2 regions of the Cupriavidus sp. LA-1 genome follow, and region 1 is predicted to be linked to the other one. Evidence: riboswitches for the same ligand, from Rfam matches in the RefSeq annotation. Region 1 holds a riboswitch; the other holds the start of a gene.
The links. A riboswitch is a leader RNA that binds a small molecule or an ion and turns the genes downstream of it on or off. The one in region 1 is predicted to bind glycine.

Region 1 (4,192 bases):
TGGGCGTGATCGAAGGGCTGACCAAGGTGTTGTACCCGGAAGCATCGTCCACCGTGGTCTTCGTCATCATGGTGGTGGTGCTGTGGTTGCGCCCGGCAGGGCTGTTCGGAAAGGAGAAGTGATGAGCGGACAATCTATCGCCGCAATCGGCGTGCGGCAGCAGCAGGTGGCGGGGCGCCTGCCAGGGCAGGTGATGTACGGCGTGGTGCTGGCGTGCCTGCTGGCCGCGCCGCTGGCCGGTGCGTATCCGGTATTCGTGCTCAAGGTGCTGTGTTTCGCGCTGTTTGCGTGCGCCTTCAACCTGCTGATCGGCTATACCGGGCTGCTCTCGTTCGGCCATGCGGCCTTCTTCGGCGGTGCCGGCTATGCGGCCGGCCATGCGATGAAGGTCTGGGGCGTGACGCCCGAGATCGGCCTGGTCCTGGGCACCGGCACGGGCGCGCTGATCGGCTACGTGGTGGGCTCGCTGGCCATCCGCCGCCAGGGCATCTACTTCTCGATGATCACGCTGGCGCTGGCGCAGATGCTGTTCTTCATCTGCCTGCAGGCGCCCTTTACCGGCGGCGAGGACGGCCTGCAGGGCATTCCGCGCGGCAAGCTCTTTGGCGTGCTGCCGCTGTCGGACGACCTGACGCTGTACTACGTGGCGCTGGTGATCATCGTGGCCGCCTTCGCGCTGATCGTGCGCACGGTGCATTCGCCGTTCGGCCAGATCCTGAAGGCGATCAAGGAGAACGAGCCGCGCGCGGTGTCGCTGGGCTATGACGTCGACCGCTTCAAGCTGACCGCCTTCGTGCTGTCGGCGGCGCTGTCGGGGCTGGCCGGTTCGGTCAAGGCGCTGGTGCTGGGCTTCGAGACGCTCAGCGACGTGCACTGGTCGATGTCCGGCATGGTCATCCTGATGACGCTGCTGGGCGGGCTCGGCACGCTCACCGGCCCGATCGTCGGCGCCTTCGTGGTGGTGGCGCTGGAGAACAAGCTTGGGGAGCTGGGCAGCTACCTCGGGTCAGCGACGGGCATCGAGTGGTTCAACGGGCTCGGTGAATCGGTGTCGATGGTAACCGGCATCATCTTCATCGTGTGCGTGCTGGCGTTCCGCAAGGGGATTGTGGGCAGTCTGGGGCGACGCCCTGGATGAGGCAAAACCCGCTTACGCCACTGGTTTTCTCCCCTCTCCCATAAATGGGAGAGGGGAGAAAACATCCGCGACCTCAGGCTCAGGCCTTCGCCAATGCCAGCGCCGCACCCGGCGCGACCGCCACCTTGGCGCCAAGATGCTGGTCCACCACCCCCGCCACCATATCCGCCGTCACCGCCGACAAGGTCCACCCGAGGTGCCCGTGCCCGGTGTTATAGAAGATGCAGGCCGCACGCCCGCGCCCCACGCGCGGCAGCATGTCCGGCATCATCGGCCGCAGCCCGGCCCACGGCACCACGCTGCGCGTGCTGACGCCGGGGAAGCACTGCTGCACCCATTCCACCAGCGGGCGGATGCGGTCGGCGCGGATATCGCGGTTGTAGCCGTTGAACTCGGCGGTGCCGGCCACGCGGAAGCGGTCGTCGCCCAGGCGGCTGGTGACCAGCTTGGTTTCATCGTCGAGCAGGCTCACCACCGGTGCGGCGGCGCGGCTGGCCGCGTCGGTCAGGTTGACCGTGATCGAGTAGCCCTTGACCGGATAGATGTTGACGCGGTCGCCCAGTCCCGCGGCCAGCGCGCGGCTGGCTGTGCCGGCGCAGATCACGGCGCCGTCGAAGCTGGAGCTGGCCGTAGCGGCGCCGTCTTGCACGGTCACGGTGGCGCGCCTGCCGTCGGTCTTCACCGCGCGCACATCCTGGCCATAGCGGCAGCGCACGCCCAGCCGGTCGATGGCCGCGGCCAGGCCGCTGGTGAACTTGTGGATGTCCCCGGTCGAATCGCTCTCGGTGAAGTAGCCGCCGTAGTACGACCCCGCCAGCGTCGGCTCGATCGCGCGCATCTCCTCGGGCGTCACGGCGCGCCGTTCCAGCCCGCCCTGCGCCAGCAGCGCCGAGACCCGGCCGGCATGCTCGAAACCGGCCTTGTCGCGGTAGATATGGAGAATGCCTTCTTTCTTCAGGTCGAAGTCGATGCCTTCCTGCGCCGCCCAGGCGAACAGATGCTCACGCGCGGCGATGGCCAGGCGCGCGGTCTCGACGGTGTTGCGGCGGTAGTGGGGGATCGAAGCGATGAACTCGGCGAACCACGACAGCTTGTGCCAGCTCGGCCGGGGATTGACCAGCAGCGGGGCATCGTTGCGCAGCATCCATTTCATGCCCTTGACGATGGTGGACCAGTGGGTCCAGACCTCGGCGTTGGAGGCCGACAGCTGCCCGCCGTTGGCGAACGAGGTCTCCATGGCGGCATAGCGGTGCCGTTCGAACAGCGTGACGGAAAATCCGCGCTTGGCCAACGCGTAGGCCGTGGTGACACCCGTGATGCCACCGCCGATGACAGCGATTGATTTCATGATCTGCAGGTTCCAGGAACGTCGATGGTGGGAGCCCGGACGCAATATGCGTGACGGACGCCCCCTCTGTTCTGGACCTGAGAGATTCACGACACCCGGCCGCGAGGGCGGGGCGCGCTTGCTCCTTCGGTATGCCGGCGGACGATAGCGTCCGGCATTCTTCAGAGTGCACTGACTGGTGATGCCGGTCCTTTTGCCTGAGAGTTTCCGGGGCGGTTGCTCCTTCGGCGCTGTCCGCGGCGGGCGCCGCGGCAGTCTCTCCCTGCATCACATTGGCTTGACGCCAATCCGGGCAATGTAGTGACATGGCCTGGCATTGGATATACGGGTAAACGCTAGGGTGACGTGCTGCCCGCGTCGCTATGTCGCATCGGCCCGCGCCGCCATGCCCCATAAAATGTCAGCGCTCGCTCTCGGGGAGAAGCGCCTGATGCTTCGCACAGGCGGAGCAAGCCAAAAAAAGACGACAACAAGGTTTTCCAGTGAAGAAGAATCGTATTGCACTCGCCGTCTCGGCGGTGCTGATGGGCCCAGCCGTTGCCGCCGCCCAGGCGGTGGACGCGCCCGAGCCGCTGCAGGAGGTGGTGGTCTCGGCCAAGTCAGAACGCGGCGAGACGCCGGCCGTACCGCCCAACACGCCCTCGCCAGCCTACGGCATCAGCGGCACCCGCATGGCCGACTTCAATGTGGTCAATACGGAAGACGCCCTCAAATACGCGCCCAACCTCGCCGTACGCAAGCGCTTTATCGGCGATATGAACTCGATCATCTCGGTGCGCAGCACCAGCTCGCGCCAGTCGGCGCGGGGGCTGGTCTATGCCGATGGCCTGCTGCTGTCCAACCTGCTGGGCTCGGACTTCAGCTTCCCGCCGCGCTGGTCGCTGGTCAATGCCGCCGAGATCGAGCGCATGGACGTGCTGTACGGCCCGTATTCGGCCCTGTATCCCGGCAACTCGCTCGGCGCGACGGTGCTGATCACCACGCGCACGCCGCAGAAGTTCGAGGGTGACGCCAGCGTGCAGCTTTTCACGCAGCGCTTCAGCCTGTACGGCACGCACGACAACTTCAACGGGGTCCACGCCAACGCCTATGTGGGCGACCGCGTCGGCCCGTTCTCGTGGCTGGTCAGCGTCGACCGGCAGGACAGCAAGAGCCAGCCGCTGAGCTTCTATACCGCGCCGCGCTCGACCAGTCGCGCGGGCGCCGGGGCAACGCCGGTCACCGGTGCCTATTTCGATCAGGACCAGACCGGCCGCGACCGCGTGGTGATGGGCGTGAACAGCGAGGGTGTCACGCACACGGTGCAGGACCAGCTCAAGCTCAAGCTCGGCTACGACATCACCAACACGCTGCAGGCCCAGTTCACCGCGGCCTACTGGCAGCAGGACCGCTCCAGCGCCACCGGCAGCTACCTGCGCGATGCCAATGGCAACGTGGTGTCGAGCGGTCCCGTGAATATCGGCGGCTATCAGTATTCGATTCCCGCCAACGCGTTCGCCCCGAGCAATGGCGAGGACGCGCGCTGGCTCTACGGGCTGTCGCTGCGCACGCGCAACGAGACCGGCTGGAATTTCTCGGGCGTGGCGTCGCTGTTCGATGTCAGCAAGGACATCAGCCGCAGCGCCAGCACCGTCGGCAGCGGGCCGGGCACCGTGACCTATGGCGACGGCACCGGCTGGCGCACGCTTGACCTCAAGGCCGACTAC
Region 2 (4,192 bases), on a different replicon from region 1:
TTGAGCAGCTGGTACTGGCAGGCGTTGGTGTCCTGGTATTCGTCGACCAGAAAATAACGCAGGCGGTTCTGCCACTTGAGCTGCACCGTTTCATTGCGCGCGAACAGTTCGGCCGGCAGGCGGATCAGGTCGTCGAAATCCACTGCCTGGTAGGCGTGCAGCGTGGCCACGTAGTTGCGGTAGACCAGCGCGGCCTGGTGCTCGTCGGCATTGGCGGCCTGGGCGATCGCCGCCTCGGGATCGACCATGCCGTTCTTCCACAGCGAGATCGTGCCCTGCACGCCGCGGATCAGCTTCTTGTCGGTGGTGCCCAGCTGCTCCTGGATCAGGCCGAAGCAGTCGTCCGAATCCATGATCGAGAACTGCGGCTTCAGGCCCACGTGCTCGGCCTCCATGCGCAGGATCTGCACCCCGAGCGAGTGGAAGGTACAGACCGTCAGCTGCCTGAGCGGGATGCGCTTGCCCTCGCGCGTGGTCTTGCCCTCCATCAGCTTGCCGATGCGCTCCTGCATCTCCTTGGCGGCCTTGTTGGTAAACGTGACGGCGGCGATATGGCGCGGCTCGAAGCCCTTGTCCTCGATCAGATGCGCGATCTTCTGCGTGATCACCCGGGTCTTGCCCGAGCCCGCCCCGGCCAGCACCAGGCAAGGGCCGTCCAGGTAGCGGACGGCTTCGGATTGTGCGGAATTCAGGCCGTGGGTCATGCGGGAGTGGTTGAACAGGCGGGAATCGGGGAAAGCGGCGGCGAGTGCCGCACACGCGACATGGACGCCATGGGCGCGCGGGTTCGGCAAAGCAGACCATGCTAACACGCATGCCGGAGCCGAGTCAGTCGGCGGCTGGCGCATTCCCGGCTCCCGGAGTTTCACCGAAGTAACACTTCGTAAAGCCCGGAGCCAACCGCGCAACGCGCGCCTCTAATCAATATGCACCGATGGGCCTTGCGCCCTCCTGCATGCCCGATTGATCACACAGGAGAGCCAATAATGAGAACCCTCCAAACCCTGACTAGATTCACTCTGATTGGCGTCACCGTGGCGGCATTCGCTGGCTGCGCGGACATGACACCGAAGCAGCGGAACACGGCAATCGGCGCAGGCGTGGGTGCGGTAGGCGGCGCCGTGCTGACCGGCGGTGACGCGCTCGGCACGCTGGGCGGCGCTGCCGTTGGCGGCGTGATCGGTAACGTCACCACCAGTAACAGGCGCAGGTAGGAAAGCCGCTGACTGTGTGGCCAACAGTGCCCCCCGGGCCGCGCGTTGACAAAGCCCGGGGCCTCCCGTACATTGCGCGCATCCGACCGGGAGAGCGCGCATCGCCTGCGCCGCCGAAGGGGTATCACCCGAAAACTCTCAGGCACCATGGACTGGTCGGATCGGCATGCAACATGCACACGATGCATGCCGCACTCTGGAGAGCGGCACCCGCCATTCGTGGCGAGCGTGCCCACCGAAGGGGCGCACGAGGACCGGTTCCGCCAGGATCCGCCTTGTAATCTCTCAGGTATCGAGGACAGAGGGGTCATCCGCCGCAGCGGATTGTCACGCCACGGGCGTGACGAGCGTTGCGGCGGATGGCCCTTTTTCGTTTTCGCAAACCGAGATTGCCCCCGAGGATCCCATGACGCTCCAGGCCACGCCCCTCAACGCTATCCACCGCGCCCTCGGCGCCCGCATGGTCGACTTCGGCGGCTGGGACATGCCGGTCAACTACGGCTCCCAGATCGAAGAGCACAACGCCGTGCGCAGCGACGCCGGCATGTTCGACGTGTCGCACATGTGCGTGGTCGACCTCACCGGCGCCAATACCCGCGGCTTCCTGCGCGGCCTGCTGGCCAACAATGTCGACAAGCTGCAGACGCCGGGCAAGGCGCTCTACGCCTGCATGCTGGACCAGAAAGGCGGCGTGATCGACGACCTGATCGTCTACTTCTTTGCCGAAGACCGCTTCCGCCTGGTCGTCAACGCCAGCACCGCGCTGGGCGACATCGAATGGATCCGCGCCCGCAACGAAGCCACCGGCAGCGGCGTCACCATCACCCCGCGCCGTGAAGACGCTGCGCCCGCAGGCGTGCAGCCGCTGGCCATCGTTGCCGTGCAGGGCCCCAACGCCCGCGCCAAAGTGTGGAGCACCTTCCCCTCGACCCAGCCGTCGGACGCGCTCAAGCCCTTCAACGCCGCCGTGGTCCAGGATCCCGCCATCGGCGAGATCATGGTCGCGCGCACCGGCTACACGGGCGAAGACGGCTTCGAACTGGTGGTGCCGGCGGAAAACGTCGCCGCCGTCTGGGAAAAGCTGAACGCGGCCGGTGTGCGCCCGGCGGGCTTGGGCGCGCGCGACACGCTGCGCCTGGAAGCCGGCATGAACCTGTACGGCCAGGACATGGATATCAACACCTCGCCGCTGGACGCGGGCCTGGCCTGGACGGTGGACCTGCAGAGCGAGCGCGACTTCACCGGCAAGGCGGCGCTGGCCGCGGCCGGTTCGCGCCAGCAATTCCTCGGCCTGATCCTGCGTGACAAAGGCGGCGTCCTGCGCGCCCACCAGAAAGTGATCACCCCGGCCGGTGACGGCGAAATCACCAGCGGCACCTTCAGCCCGTCGCTGTCCCAGTCGATCGCCTTTGCCCGCCTGCCGAAGGACGTCGCCGTGGGCGATACGGTGCAGGTGGAGATCCGCGACCGCAAACTCAACGCGACTGTGGTTAAACTGCCGTTTGTGCGTAATGGCAAGGCACTCGTGAGCTAAGGGGAAAACCCGCTCACCCAACGGTCGCCCTCGCCTGCCGGCAACTGCCGGGCAGGCATCACCCAACAAGAAACGAATCTGTATCCGGAGAACCTTCATGAACTTCCCCGCTGACCTGAAGTACACCGAGTCGCATGAGTGGGTACGCGTCGAAGCCGACGGCACGCTCACCATCGGCATCACCGACCACGCGCAGGACGCGCTGGGCGACATCGTCTTCCTGGAACTGCCCGAAGTGGGCAAGTCGGTCGGTGCCGGTGACGCGCTGGCAGTGGTGGAATCGGTGAAGGCCGCTTCCGACATCTACGCCCCGGTGGCCGGCGAAGTGATCGCCGTCAACGAGGCCGCCACGGCCGCGCCGGAAAGCGTCAACGCCAACGCCTTCGACGCGTGGCTGTTCAAGCTCAAGCCGGCCAACGGCGACGACGTCAACGGCCTGATGTCGGCCGACGCCTACAAGGCCAGCGTCGGCGCCTGACGCCGGCGGCGCCGGTCCAGCCATGGACCGGCCACTGCAGACTGACGCGCGCCGTCCCGGCTGACCACCGGCCGGCGCGCCCCCCACGAGGTTCTTGCCCATGAACGCCCCGCTTCCCATGAACGCCGCCCAAGTGAACCGGCCTACGCTGGCCGAACTGGAGGCGCGCGACGCCTTCGCCGCCCGCCATATCGGCCCCGATACCCCCGAACAGCAGCACATGCTGAAGGTGCTGGGCTATGACAGCCGCGCCGCGCTGATCGACGCCGTCATTCCCGCCGCCATCCGCCGCCGCGACGGCATGCCGATGGGCGAGTTCACCGAGCCGCTGAGCGAGGAAGCCGCGCTGGCCAAGCTGCGCGGGCTGGCCGGCAAGAACAAGGTCCTGAAGAGCTTTATCGGCCAGGGCTATTACAACACCGTCACGCCCGGCGTCATCCTGCGCAATATCTTCGAGAACCCGGCCTGGTACACCGCCTACACGCCCTACCAGCCCGAAATCTCGCAAGGCCGCCTGGAAGCGATGCTGAACTTCCAGCAGATGGTCACCGACCTGACCGGGCTGGATATCGCCAACGCGTCGATGCTGGACGAAGGCACCGCCGCGGCCGAGGCGATGACGCTGCTGCAGCGCGTGAACAAGCACGACTCCGACACCTTCTACGTGGCCGACGACGTGCTGCCGCAGACGCTGGAAGTGGTACGCACGCGCGCCCTGCCGTTGGGCATCGAGGTCAAGGTCGGCCCCGCCGCCGAAGCCGCCGCGGCCAACGCCTTCGGCGTGCTGCTGCAGTACCCGGGCGTGAACGGCGACGTCAACGACTACCGCACCATCGCCGACGCCGTGCACGCCGCCGGCGGCCTGGTGGTGGCTGCCGCCGACCTGCTGGCGCTGACGCTGATCGCCGCGCCGGGCGAATGGGGTGCCGACGTGGCCGTGGGCAACTCGCAGCGCTTCGGCGTGCC

Region 2: it holds a riboswitch for glycine, as region 1 does, so the genes downstream of both, gcvT (glycine cleavage system aminomethyltransferase GcvT) here and ACZ5MJ_RS23035 (D-amino acid dehydrogenase) in region 1, are expected to answer to the same signal.

What each region holds. Positions count from the first base shown of each region.
Region 1 is NZ_AP031388.1:855,981-860,172, reverse strand. It holds gene ACZ5MJ_RS23045 (branched-chain amino acid ABC transporter permease) at 1-122, shown strand, start outside; gene ACZ5MJ_RS23040 (branched-chain amino acid ABC transporter permease) at 194-1,138, shown strand; gene ACZ5MJ_RS23035 (D-amino acid dehydrogenase) at 1,218-2,531, opposite strand; glycine riboswitch at 2,543-2,661, opposite strand; glycine riboswitch at 2,662-2,760, opposite strand; gene ACZ5MJ_RS23030 (TonB-dependent receptor) at 2,969-4,192, shown strand, end outside.
Region 2 is NZ_AP031387.1:3,972,237-3,976,428, reverse strand. It holds gene ACZ5MJ_RS18545 (UvrD-helicase domain-containing protein) at 1-704, opposite strand, end outside; gene ACZ5MJ_RS18540 (glycine zipper 2TM domain-containing protein) at 987-1,214, shown strand; glycine riboswitch at 1,292-1,379, shown strand; glycine riboswitch at 1,401-1,526, shown strand; gene gcvT (glycine cleavage system aminomethyltransferase GcvT) at 1,621-2,748, shown strand; gene gcvH (glycine cleavage system protein GcvH) at 2,846-3,226, shown strand; gene gcvP (aminomethyl-transferring glycine dehydrogenase) at 3,327-4,192, shown strand, end outside.